Regions from separate parts of the Mesorhizobium sp. M1E.F.Ca.ET.045.02.1.1 genome, predicted to be linked through region 1. Evidence: predicted binding sites of a transcription regulator. Region 1 holds the regulator's gene; each other region holds the start of a gene.

Region 1 (4,352 bases):
TCGAGAAGCATCAGCCGCTCCAGCGCCGGGCTTTCCGGCGGCACCGGCGGCGAGGCGAAGGCTGGATCGCCGGCCGATGACGGTGACCGACAAGCCGCAGAAGTTCTTGATGCGCCAGGCGATGGTCGAAGAACTGGGGCTGGTGGCGCAGAAGACGGCGTGACGGGGTGTCTGCTTAGCGCAGCGCCATAGGCAGTCATTGAAACGATCAAAGCCGACGCCGGAGGCGACTTGCGTTTCAAAGGCTCTGCTCTGGCTCGGCGATCCTTGTCGGGTGGCCAGTCAATTGCAGATCAACACGAGCTTGCCCTTGACACCTCCCTGACCGAGCAGCTCCTGGGCGCGACGAGCCTCAATCAATGGCATCCGGTCGGCCACCATCGGCTTGATCTTCCCGTCGCGAAGCAGATCGAGCAAGACGCCGAGATCTTCGCGGAACCAAGCGAGCTTCCACCGTTTCAGATATTGTATGCTGTAGGGGAGTATGCGTCGTCGGCCTGGTGAAACGAAAGCGCGGACCGCGTACCACGCAGGTCGCAATATCCCGCGAAGACGGTAACGCAAGCCCCCTGCCAGTTGGCCCTTCTGCAGAAATGAAGTGAAGCCATAGGCTATGACGCGGCCACCAGGCCTCAGAGTACGAAACGAACGCCAGACATTGGCTTCGCCGACCCCATCGAAGACGACATCCACGCCGTCGTTTGTCAGACGATGAATCTCTTCGACAAAGTCAACTCGCTCGTAGTCGATCGGCGTGGCCCCGAGATCGGATACGATCTGATGGGCTGCAAGAGATGCAGTCCCATACATCTCCAGACCTGCCAGGCGGCCAAGTTGCAGCAGAGCCGTGCCGACTCCGCCGGCGGCGCCATGAATGAGGACCCGTTGACCCGGAGAGGCATGCCCAAGGCGATGCATCATCTGATAGGCCGTAACGTAGTTCAGCACGAGGCTGACTGCCTCGGCGGGATCGACACCAGTTGGAACCAGAGTGAGTTCATCTGCCGGCAGGCAAATGAACTGGGCGTAACCACCATGAATGGGAAGCGCCGCAACCATTTTACCAATCATGGCATGGGACACTCCCTCTCCGGCCTCATCGACGATGCCGACAATGTCCCATCCTGGCGTGAATGGCAGGGTCGTTTTCTCGGGATGAATCCCCTCCCGCATCAATAGCTCTGCGAAGGAGACGCCGGCGGCGATTGTTTGCACACGCAGTTCACCTGATGCCGGATGGGGCGCGTCCTCCTCCACGATCTCCAGAACTTCAGGTCCGCCATGGTGGCGAACAACGACGCGCAGAGACTTCATGGCAACCTCGGTCCAAATTGGACTCCTCCACTGAGGCAAACTCTAGTGGAAAGGTAGCGCGCGCTGGGATGGAGCGACTTGCTCCAGATCAACCCCACGAGAAGATCGGTCGCCACCCAACAAACAACTGCTCATTTGAGCAGAATGACATTGGGACGCAGCCGCGACAGCAGTTGGAATGGCCTCACATCAGCTGCCGTTGGGGGTGAGCGGAAACGAACGACAGGTTTGGGTCAGAAGCCGACATTGCCTGTGGCCCCTTCGCGGCCATCGGCAACCGCCTGCTATTGAGTTCTGCCCCTGAAACATGATTTCGATCCATCGGGAGGGCGGGACTCCAGAGCAATTCCAGGAAAAGTGTGAAGCGCGGTTTCCGTCCGCAATTGCGTGAAAACAAAGAGATGGAGTGGCTCGCCGTTTCCGTGAAACGGTGAACCGCCCTAGTCTTCCCTGATCGCGTAGCCCGCACCGCGGATGGTGCGGATGACGTCGGGCATGCGGCCATTGTTGACCGCCTTGCGCAGGCGTCCGACATGCACGTCCACCGTGCGCTCGTCGATATAGATCGTCTCGCCCCAGACATTGTCGAGCAGCTGGCTGCGCGAGAACACGCGGCCGGGATGCCGCATCATGAATTCGAGCAGCCGGAACTCGGTCGGGCCGAGCCTGATCTCGCTCTTCTTGCGGTAGACGCGGTGCGATTCACGGTCGAGCACGATGTCGCCGACCTTGAGCACGCTGGACAGCACCTCCGGCTTGGCGCGGCGCAGCAGCGCCTTGATCCTGGCCATGAATTCCGGCGTCGAGAACGGCTTGACCAGATAATCGTCGGCGCCCGTCGAGAGGCCGCGCACTCTGTCGCTCTCCTCGCCGCGCGCGGTCAGCATGATGATCGGCAGCCGTTCGGTCTCTGGCCGCATCCTCAGGCGCCGGCAGAGCTCGATGCCGGAAACCGCCGGCACCATCCAGTCGAGCACGAGCAGGTCGGGCACGTTTTCCTGCAGGCGGATCTCGGCCTCGTCGCCGCGTGTCACCACCTCGACCTGATAGCCTTCGGATTCGAGGTTGTAGCGGAGCAGCACCCCCAGCGGCTCCTCGTCCTCCACCACCATGATGCGTGGCGCGATCATTCAGCAGGTACCTTCGTTGTCAGGCCGCCGGCGCCGGCATCGCCGTCTCGTCCTGCTTCGGACGGTTCGCGGGCAATTGCGTGCCGGTCAGCACATAGTAGGCGTTCTCGGCGATGTTGGTCACATGGTCGCCGATGCGCTCAAGATTCTTGGCGCAGAACAATAAATGCGTGCAGGCCGTGATGTTGCGCGGATCCTCCATCATGTAGGTCAGGAGCTCGCGGAAGACGGAGGTGTATTTGACGTCGACGCGCTCGTCGTCGTTCCTGAGCTTGGCAAGCGCCGTGGCGTCGCCCGCGGTGTACTCCTCGATCACGCCCTGGACCTGGATCAGCACCAGCTGCGCCATCGAGTCGATGGAGTGCGACAGGTCGCGCGGCGCGGCGCTGATGCCGACCGAGCCGACGCGCTTGGCGATGTTCTTGGCGAGGTCGCCGATGCGCTCGAGGTCGCCGGCCATGCGGATCGCGCCGACCACGCTGCGCAGGTCGTCGGCCATGGGTTGCCGTTTGGCGATGAGCGTGATGGCGCGGTCGTCGAGCTCGCGCTGGCGCGCATCCATGATGGCGTCGTCGGAGACGACGCGCTGCGCCATCGCGTTGTCGGAATTGAGCAGAGCCTTGGTCGAAGCGCCGACCATGGAGCCGGCGAGATCGCCCATGTCGATGATGAGCTGGCTGATCTGCCTCAGATCCTCGTCGAAGGAAGCGACGGTGTGTTCGGCCATGATGGTATCCTCGTATGAACTCAGCCGAAGCGGCCGGTGATGTAGTCCTGCGTGCGCTTCTCGCGGGGCGAGGTGAAGATCTTCTCGGTCCGGTCGAACTCGACCAGCTCGCCGAGATACATGAACGCCGTCTGCCGCGACACGCGCGCCGCCTGCTGCATGTTGTGGGTGACGATCACGATCGTGTAGTCGGCCTGCAATTCGTCGATCAGTTCCTCGATCTTGGCCGTCGACAGCGGATCGAGCGCCGAGCACGGTTCGTCTAGCAGGATGACTTCCGGCTTCACCGCCACAGTGCGGGCGATGCAAAGCCGCTGCTGCTGACCGCCGGAAAGGCTCTGGCCGCTGGCGTTGAGCTTGTCCTTGACCTCGCTCCACAGCGCCGCGCGCTTCAGTGCCTGCTCGACGCGGTTGTCCATCTCGGTCTTGCTGATCTTCTCATACAGCCTGACGCCGAAGGCGATGTTCTCGTAAATCGACATCGGGAACGGCGTCGGCTTCTGGAACACCATGCCGATCTTGGTCCTGAGCAGGTTGAGGTCCTGCGAACGGTCGAGGATGTTCTTGCCGTCGAGCAGCACCTGGCCTTCGGCGTTCTGCTTCGGATAGAGCTCGTAGATGCGGTTCAGCACGCGCAGCAGCGTCGACTTCCCGCAACCCGACGGGCCGATGAAGGCGGTGACGCTGCGTTCGGGCAAGGACAGGTTGATGTCCTTCAGCGCCTTCGACTGGCCATAGTAGAAGTTGAGGTTCTTGACCTCGATCTTGGCCTTCTCGACGACGGTGTCGGCTACGTTCAGGTCGGTGGACAACATCGGTTTCATCTGTCCTCTCTGCGTCCGGTAAGGCTGCGGGCGAAGATGCTCAGCCCGAGAACCGTCAGGGTGATTATGAGTGCGCCCGTCCAGGCCAGTTGCTGCCACTCCTCATAGGGGCTCAGCGCGAACTGGAAGATGGTCACCGGCAGGCTGGCCATCGGCGCATTGAGATTGCTCGACCAGAACTGGTTGTTGAGCGCGGTGAAGAGCAGCGGCGCCGTCTCGCCGGAAATGCGGGCGATCGCCAGCAGGATGCCGGTGACGATGCCGGAAAGCGCCGCGCGATAGGCGACCGAGCGGATCACCACCCAGCGCGGCGCGCCGATGGCAGTGCCGGCTTCGCGCAGAGCGTTGGGCACAAGG
Region 2 (4,352 bases), 3.3 Mb from region 1:
TCCCCGCGACGGGTTGTCCTTCGCCGAGAAGCGCCCGATGGCGGTCTGGCGCGGCGATTTCAACAATCCGATCCGCAAGCGGTTCGTCGATGCAGTGCGCGGTCTGCCGGCTTGCGATGCGGGCTCGCCCAAGCCAAGCGCGCCGGAGAACTACCGTAAGCCCTACCTTACGATCCCGCAGCAGCTGCAGTTCCGCTACATCGTCTCGCTCGAAGGTAACGACGTGGCCACGAACCTGAAATGGATCATGAGCTCGAACTCGCTCTGCCTGATGCCGCCTCCGACCTACGAGACCTGGTTCGCCGAAGCTGAGGTCGAGCCCAATGTCCACTACGTGCCGCTGGCGCCCGATTTTTCGGACGTCGCCGACAAGATCGCCTATTTCGAAACGCACCCGGCGGAAGCCCAACGCATCACGACGGCGGCCAACGCTTACTGCCGCCGGTTCAGCAATGAAAAGGACGAGCGGGCGGTCTCGCTGCTCGTCCTCTACAAATATTTCGTGCTGAGCGGCCAGATCAAACCCGACCCCGAGGTTTGGCGCTACATCACGGGCTGAGGGTTCTTAGATATCGCTGCGGTCGAGCACCAGGTCGGCCGGGCCGAAACGGTCCTTGGCGGTGAACTGCTGGTGCCAGTAAGGATAAAGCACCGGCGGCCGGCTGACGGCGTCGAGGCGCAAACGCTCGTCGAGCGTCAGCGTCAGGCTTGCCGCGGCAAGGTTGTCCGTGAGCTGGGTTTCGTTGCGGGCACCGATCACCAGCGAACTGACGGCCGGGCGGCCGAGCAGCCAGGCAAGCGCCACCTGCGCCGCCGACACGCCACGCGCCTTGCCGATCTCGGAGAGCATGTCGACGATCCGCCACAACCTGTCCTCATCGCGGATCGGCGGTTCCGACCAGCCGCCAAGTTGCCGCGCCGTCGGGCTGTCGCGGCGGTATTTGCCCGAAAGCAGGCCGCCGGCCAGCGGGCTCCACACCAGCACGCCGAGGCCCTGGTCGACCGAAATCGGCAGCAACTCGTATTCGGCCTCGCGTGCTTCAAGCGTGTAGTGGATCTGCTGGGTGACGAAGCGCGGCTGATGATGGCTGTCGCTGATCGAGAGCGCCTTCATCACCTGCCAGCCCGAAAAGTTGGAACAGCCGACATAGCGGACCTTGCCCTGGCCGACCAAGGTGTCGAGCGCGGCGATCGTCTCCTCCAGCGGCGTGACGCCATCCCATTCGTGCAGGAAATAGATGTCGATGACGTCGGTCTTGAGCCGCTTCAGGCTCCTCTCGCATTCGCGGATCAGATGATGGCGCGACAGGCCTTCGTCGTTGGGGCCGTTGCCGATCCGCATGCGCGCCTTGGAGGCGATCAGCACATCGTTCTTGCGCTTCCCGCCGAGCGCCTCGCCGACGATCTCCTCCGACAAGCCATTCGAATAGACGTTGGCGGTGTCGATGAGATTGATGCCGGCATCGAGGCAGGTATCGATGATGCGCCTGGCTTCCGAAAGGTCGGATTTGCCGACGGCGGCGAACGGGCCCGTGCCGCCGAAGGTCATCGTGCCAAGGGTCAATGTCGAAACCTTCAGGCCGGAACGGCCAAGGGTGCGGTATTCCATGTCGGATCCTCGCGATTTTGTTTTGAAGAGGCGCGCGTGGCGGGCGCCGGAAAAAGCGCGATGGTATTTGTAGGACAATTCCGGCGGCTTGTCGCCCCGCTGTCGGTCCGGGCCGATCACATATCGGCTAGACCAGCACCCGGCCGGGACGGCGCTTGCAATAAAACCGTCATTGCGCGTCTGTATCTCAGTCGGCTTAGGGAGTGGCGTTTCTGGCCCAGGCTGAAACGCATCCGAGGCTAAGATGGCTGACAGGCAGGAGCAGCGTGATGAACGAACTCAAACCGAATTCCGGGGCCAAGGATTGGCTGGAAGCCGAACTCGCCGACACGCTCGACGAGGATTATGAGCTGGAGATTTCCGAGCCGGCGCTGTCGCTGGAGATCGCCAGGATCTACAAGAATGCGCATCCGCCTTCCATCGAGCGCCTGACCTACTTCCGCGAGCTGCTGCGGCTGCAGTCCGAGCTGATCAAGCTGCAGTCCTGGGTCGCCTACCACAAGAAGAAGCTGGTGGTGATCTTCGAAGGCCGCGACTCCGCCGGCAAGGGCGGCGTCATCAAGCGCATCACCCAGCGCCTCAACCCGCGCATCTGTCGCGTCGTGGCGCTGCCGGCACCGACCGAGCGCGAAAAGTCGCAATGGTATTTCCAGCGTTATGTGCCGCATCTGCCGGCCGGCGGCGAGATCGTGCTGCTCGACCGCTCCTGGTACAACCGCTCCGGCGTCGAGCGCGTGATGGGCTTTGCCAACCCCGAGCAGGTGGAAGAATTCTTCCACGACGTGCCGGAATTTGAGCGCATGCTGGTGCGCTCGGGCATCACGCTGGTGAAGTACTGGTTCTCCATCACCGATGAGGAGCAGCAGATGCGCTTCCTGATGCGCATCCACGATCCGATGAAGCAGTGGAAGCTGTCGCCGATGGACCTGCAGTCGCGCGTGCGCTGGGAGCAGTACACCAAGGCCAAGGAGGAGACCTTCGCCCGCACCAACATCAAGGAAGCGCCGTGGTTCATCGTCGAGGGCAACGACAAGAAGCGGGCGCGGCTGAACTGCATCGACCATCTGCTGCAGCAATTGCCTTACGAAGATGTGCCGCACGAGGAGATCACGCTCCCGGAGCGCGTCTTCAACCCGGACTACGAGCGCCAGGTGCTGCCGCGCGAGCTTTACGTGCCGCAGAAGTATTGAGGCACCCCTCCTTCTCCCCTTGTGGGAGAAGGTGGATCGGCGCGCAGCGCCGAGACGGATGAGGGGTGTTGGAGGGAATGAGGCTTCGAAAAATTAAACGTTTTGAGGCGTTTATATCTTCAGCGCAGTGATCCGTCCAACACCCCTCATCCGGCCGAGCTTCGCTCGGCCACCTTCTCCCACAAGGGGCTAGCGTGCGCACACATTTGCTTCGTGCTGTGGTCAAGCGTGAAGAGGCGCCGTCGGAAAATGGCTTGAAGCGGTTGAATTGTATGTGATTCTGTAGCCGCCATTGTTGATTCTGGAGGTTTCGACGATGGCTTCGTTGCTTGGCTACTTCGGCGACCTGCGCCTGCAAAAAAGGGGAGCATGGTTCTGGAGCGCATGTTTGCGCGTGTCAGCACGGGCATGCGCCGGCTGGCCGACACGCGCGCCGAGAAGGTCGCGTTCACACGCCTGTTTCGCAATCGCCACGTGAGCACGCAAGAGATCATCCGCACGGCGGCGGCGCGAACCGCCGAACTGGCCGCCGGCCGCCACGTGCTGATCATCGAGGACAGCAGCGAGATCAACTATGAAGCCAAGGCTTCGCGCAAGCGCGGCCTCGGTCGTGTCGGCAATGGCACCGATATCGGGCTGTTCGTGCATCCGGCGTTGGCCGTGGATGCCGTGGACGGCTCGGTCCTTGGCCTTGCAGGCGCCACGATCTGGCGGCGCGAGGCAGAGAAGGCGGATGACTACCAGGCGCTGCCGATCGAAGCCAAGGAAAGCCACAAGTGGATCGGCACCGCCAAGGCGGCATGCCAGGCGCTGACCGACGCGCCGCAGATGACGGTGATCGGCGACCGCGAGGCCGACATCTACGAAGTGTTTGCAAGGCTGCCCGACGAGCGCACCCATGTGCTCATCCGCGCTGTACGGGATCGGGCCTTGGGCACGCGGGGCGAGCGCCTGTTCGGCGCGATCGCCAAGACGCCGGAAGCCGGCCGCATTGCCTTCGAACTGCAGGCCCGACCCGGCCGGCCGGCCCGCACCGTCGAACTGGCCGTTCGCTTCACCGCGGTGAGCTTGCGCCAGCCCCGCCTTGGCGCCGACAGCCGCGATCCGCGCGAACTCACGCTCAACATGGTGGAAGTGCGTGAGATCGATCCACCTTCGGCCAAGGACGCGGTGATCTGGCGGCTGTTGACCACCCACAGCGTCGAAACGCTCGCCGATGCCTGCCGCATCGTCGACCTGTATCGCTCGCGTTGGAGCGTCGAACAGCTGTTTCGGACCGTGAAGTCGCAGGCCATCGATCTGGAGGAAAGTCTCATCGCCGACGGCGATGCACTCGAACGTCTGGCCGCCACCGCTCTGGTCGTCGCCACCAAGGTCATGCAACTCGTACACGGGCGTGGTTCGCCGGGCCAGCGCTTCCAGGCCGCACACCTCTTCGATCCCACCGAGATCACCGTCCTGGAAGTGCTCATCGCCAAGCTCGAAGGCAAGACCCAAAAGCAGAAGAACCCGCACCCCACGCACACGCTCGCCTGGGCCGCCTGGTGTATCGC
Region 3 (4,352 bases), 3.4 Mb from region 1:
TCTATGGCCGCGTGCCGCCACAGGTAACGCCGTCAGTTGGCGTCTACACCGACACGGTGGTCGTCACGGTCACTTATTGAGACCGAGGGACGGAAGCAGCGATCAGTTTGCTTAGCGAATGTCGCTGACCGTTCTCAGATCATCGCCATGCCGCCATTGACATGGATGGTCTGGCCGGTGACGTAAGCCGCCTCATTGGAAGCGAGATAGGCGACGGCCGAGGCGACCTCGGCGCTGGTGCCCATGCGCCTGGTCGGGATCGCCGCCATGATCGTTTCCTTCTGCTTGTCGTTGAGCTTGCCGGTCATGGCCGATTCAATGAAGCCCGGGGCGACGCAGTTGACGGTGATGTTGCGGGTGGCGATCTCCTGCGCCAGCGACTTGGAAAAGCCGATCATGCCGGCCTTGGAGGCGCAGTAGTTGGTCTGGCCGGGATTGCCGGTGACGCCGACCACGGACGTGATGTTGATGATGCGGCCATGGCGGCGGCGCATCATCGGATGCGTCAACTCGCGCGTTAGCCTGAACACGGCGGTGAGGTTCACCTCCAGAACCTGGTCCCAGTCGGCATCCGACATGCGCACGAACAGGCCGTCCTTGGTGATGCCGGCATTGTTGACCAGGATGTCGACGCCTTCGAGGTCGGCCTCCGCCTTCTGGCCAAGCGCCTTGACCGCGTCGCGGTTCGTCAGGTCCGCCGGAAACAGCTTTACGCGCTCGCCGAGCTCGCCGGCCAGGGCTTCCAGCTTCTCCACACGGGTGCCGTGCAAGCCTACGATGGCGCCCTGGCTGTGCAGCACCCTGGCAATCGCCTCGCCGATGCCTCCCGATGCGCCGGTGACGAGCGCCTTGCGGCCGGTCAGTTCGAACATTTTTCCAACCTCATTTTCGCGAATACGCCCCGAGCGATGTGTGTTCCGTATACGTTAAATCGTCCAAGCCATGCCAGAAATCTTGGGCCTTAAGGATATCTTCCTTGCCAAGCCGGATCCGCTCCACGACCTCGGCTGAGAGGCGATAGTCTTCATACTCTTCGAAATCGCGCTGGACTCTGCTCCGGCCTGGCTTTGATCCGGCCATGTCGCACCTATGGTTCGATCTTCCTAGCCCAATGCCGCCAGCGCCGCATCGATCTCCGCTGCCGTGCCGATGGCGGCGGTGGCGATGTCGCGGTTGATACGCCGCGCGAGGCCCGACAGCACTTTCCCGGCGCCGACTTCGTAAAGCGTCGCTACGCCGTTGGCGCCAAACCATTCCACCGTCTCGCGCCAGCGCACGCGGCCGGTCACCTGCTGGACCAGGCGGCGGGCGATCTCATCCGGGTCATCTGTGGGCGTGACGGTCACGTTGGACACGACGGGAACGACCGGCGCGTTCTTCGCCACGCCGGCCAACGCCTCGCGCATGGTCTCGGCCGCCGGCGCCATCAGTGCTGAGTGGAACGGGGCGGAGACCTGCAGCATCAGCGCGCGCTTCGCGCCCTTTTCGGTGCACAGCTTCGCCGCCAGCTCGACAGCCGCCTTGGCGCCGGAAATAACCAGCTGGCCGCCGCCATTGTCGTTGGCGATCTGGCAGACCGAACCTTTGGCAGCCTCGGCGCAGGCGGCTTCGACGCCGGCCTGCTCAAGCCCGATGATGGCTGCCATGGCGCCCTCGCCCGCCGGCACCGCCGCCTGCATGGCATTGCCGCGGATGCGCAACAGCCGCGCGGCGTCGGCAATCGAGACGAAGCCGGCCGCGGCAAGCGCCGAATATTCGCCGAGCGAATGGCCGGCGACGTAAGACACCTTGTCCTTCAGCGAAAAGCCGCGCGATTCCAGCGCCCGCAAGGCCGCAAGCGAAACCGCCATCAATGCCGGCTGGGCGTTGGCGGTCAGCGTCAGCGTCTCCTCCGGCCCTTCCCAGATCAGTTTCGACAAACCTTCGCCAAGCGCCTCGTCGACTTCCTCGAAGACGCGGCGGGCCTCGGGAAAGGCATCGGCGAGATCCTTGCCCATGCCGACGGACTGGCTGCCCTGTCCCGGAAAGGTGAATGCGACGGCCATCTCAGCGTCTCCAACGGCTTGTTTTTCCCTGCCTCTGACGCAAGGCGGACGACCAAGTCAAGCCCGCAGGCGCCAGTTCGGCGCCCATTTCAGCCGGAAAACCGGCCGAGTTGCCTGTTCCAAAAGGCTTTTTGGCGATCACACCTGATGAAAACCGCTCACGAATCGTTTGCTGGCTCTTCTTATTTCCGCCACAGGCGCTAGCTTTGCGTGACATTTCGATGACAGAAGCGTGACGCGTGTGGAAGACGCCAAGCGCGAACGGAAGCAAGCGCGGCAAGGGCCGGGGGAAGCGACGTGGCAAGGATCAGGAAGGGCGCGGGCAAACCCGTGCCGCAATTCTTGGAAGACGATCCGTCCACCGGCTATCTGCCGGGGCGGAGATGGCCTATCGTCCGTTACGGCCTCGCCACGCTGCTTGCCTCGGCGCTCCTGGTGTTCGCCATCGAATGGATCGTGCGCGGCGACTTCTTCGGCACGGTCGACTTCTTCCTGCAGCCGTTCAAGCCTGGCTGGACAACCATCATCGTCTTTGCGCTGGTGCTGATCGGCCTCGACGCCGTCCTTGGCCGCAGCCATCAGAGCCTGATGATCGTCACGCCGCTGACGTTGGCGCTGGCCTTTGTCGGTCACCAGAAATCGCACTATCTCGGCGACCCGCTCTATCCCACCGATTTCCTCTACGCACGCCAGATCATGGCGCTGATGCCGCTTCTGGTGCGCGAGCGCCCGTGGACTGCCGCGCTGCTTGCGGTGACGATCGTCGCGGGTCTGACACTGCTCGTCTATGGCTGGCGGGTCTGGCGCCGCCGCGTTCCGATCCTCAGCCGCAAGGGACGGCTGGCGCGCCTGACGCTCGCCGTGCCGCTGCTCGCCTTCTTCGTCTCGATCATGGACTATGCCACCTTCTCATGGACGCGCGACAGGCTGCAGATCATCCCGATCATGTGGGACCAGAAGGAGAACTACGCCTCCAACGGCTTCGCGCTCGCCTTCGCGATGAACGTGCCGATGGCGCATGTGTCAGCGCCGCCCGGCTATTCCGAAAAGACGATGGACGCGATCGTACGTCCCGAAGTTACCGCCTCGGTGCCGGACGAGAAGCCCGACATCATCGTGGTGATGAGCGAATCCTTCTGGGATTCGACCGAGCTTCCCGGCGTCAGAATCAAGCCTGATCCGATCCCGACGGTGCGCGCGCTGCGCTCCGGTTCGATGTTCTCGCCGGAGTTCGGCGGCATGACCGCCAATATCGAGTTCGAGGCGCTGACAGGCTTCTCGAACGCCTTCCTGCCGGCGGGCTCGATCCCCTACCAGCAATATGTGCGCACGCCGACGCCGTCGCTGGCGACCTTCCTGAAGAGCGAGGGCTACCGGGCGCGCGCCATCCATCCGGGCACCAACTGGTTCTGGAACCGGGGCGCCGTCTATGCCGACTTCGGCTTCAGCGACTTCCGCTCGGAAGAGACGCTGCCGCCGATGGAAAAGCGCGGGCCGCTGGCCTCCGACGCCGCGATGACCGACGAGATCATCCGCGAGGCCGATGCCAGCGAGGATCCGGTGTTCATGTTCGCCGTCAGCCTGCAGAACCACGGGCCTTACGAACCCTACCGCTATTACAATCCGACCCACTCGGTCGATGCGCCGATCAGCACCTGGGCGCGGGAATCGCTGCTCTCTTATGCCGAAGGCTCGGCCGATGCCGATCGCGGCCTTAAGCGGCTGATCGAATGGGCCAAGAAGCGCGAGCGGCCGACCATCGTCGCCTTCTTCGGCGACCATCTGCCGCCGCTCGGTCCCGTCTATGTCGAGACCGGCTTCCTCAAGGACAATGTCGCGCCGCGCAGGGAGCCGACGCCGGAGGCGGCGCTCGAGCATCACGACACGCCACTGATCATCTGGTCGAACCGCTCCGGTCCGGTGGAGAACCTGGGCTCGGTGAGCCCGGCCTTCCTGCCCTACCATATCCTCACCACGGCCGGGATCACGCATCCCTATTACACCGGCTTCCTCGGCGCGCTGCGCGAGCGTTATCGGGTGGTCGACCGCAACCTTCTGCTTTCGCCCTCCGGCGAAGCGACGCCCGACTGGGCGAGGCAGAAGAAGATCGATCCGCAGATCAACGATTTCCGACTCATTCAGTACGATATGATGTTCGGCAAGCGTCATACCGCGCCCGACTTCTTCCCCGAGACGGTGGCGCCGCTCGTCGCCCATACGAGCTGAGCCTGTCATCAATCCGGGACCGCCGGAGATTTCCGGCCCTGCGGCATCGTGGAATTGTCGATCCTGTCTCCCGCCCTTGCC

The links. Region 1 encodes PhoB, which activates phosphate uptake and scavenging genes when phosphate is short. Its sites were predicted from a motif close to TGTCATNNANCTGTCAT; they were not measured.
Region 2: the regulator PhoB is predicted to act here: its motif matches at 1,766-1,782, upstream of ppk2 (polyphosphate kinase 2).
Region 3: the regulator PhoB is predicted to act here: its motif matches at 2,256-2,272, upstream of EJ070_RS31560 (LTA synthase family protein).

Annotation. Positions count from the first base shown of each region.
Region 1 covers NZ_CP034447.1:2,469,595-2,473,946, reverse strand. Annotated here, with positions in the region: partial or broken gene EJ070_RS12035 (LysR substrate-binding domain-containing protein) at 1-74, opposite strand, end outside; gene EJ070_RS12030 (medium chain dehydrogenase/reductase family protein) at 283-1,314, opposite strand; gene phoB (phosphate regulon transcriptional regulator PhoB) at 1,755-2,444, opposite strand; gene phoU (phosphate signaling complex protein PhoU) at 2,464-3,171, opposite strand; gene pstB (phosphate ABC transporter ATP-binding protein PstB) at 3,192-3,995, opposite strand; gene pstA (phosphate ABC transporter permease PstA) at 3,992-4,352, opposite strand, start outside.
Region 2 covers NZ_CP034447.1:5,764,598-5,768,949, reverse strand. Annotated here, with positions in the region: gene EJ070_RS27960 (glycosyl transferase family 90) at 1-559, shown strand, start outside; gene EJ070_RS27955 (aldo/keto reductase) at 566-1,609, opposite strand; gene ppk2 (polyphosphate kinase 2) at 1,879-2,799, shown strand; gene EJ070_RS27945 (IS4 family transposase) at 3,169-4,352, shown strand, end outside.
Region 3 covers NZ_CP034447.1:6,456,682-6,461,033, forward strand. Annotated here, with positions in the region: gene EJ070_RS31545 (spore coat protein U domain-containing protein) at 1-80, shown strand, start outside; gene fabG (3-oxoacyl-[acyl-carrier-protein] reductase) at 135-872, opposite strand; gene fabD (ACP S-malonyltransferase) at 1,104-2,045, opposite strand; gene EJ070_RS31560 (LTA synthase family protein) at 2,343-4,271, shown strand.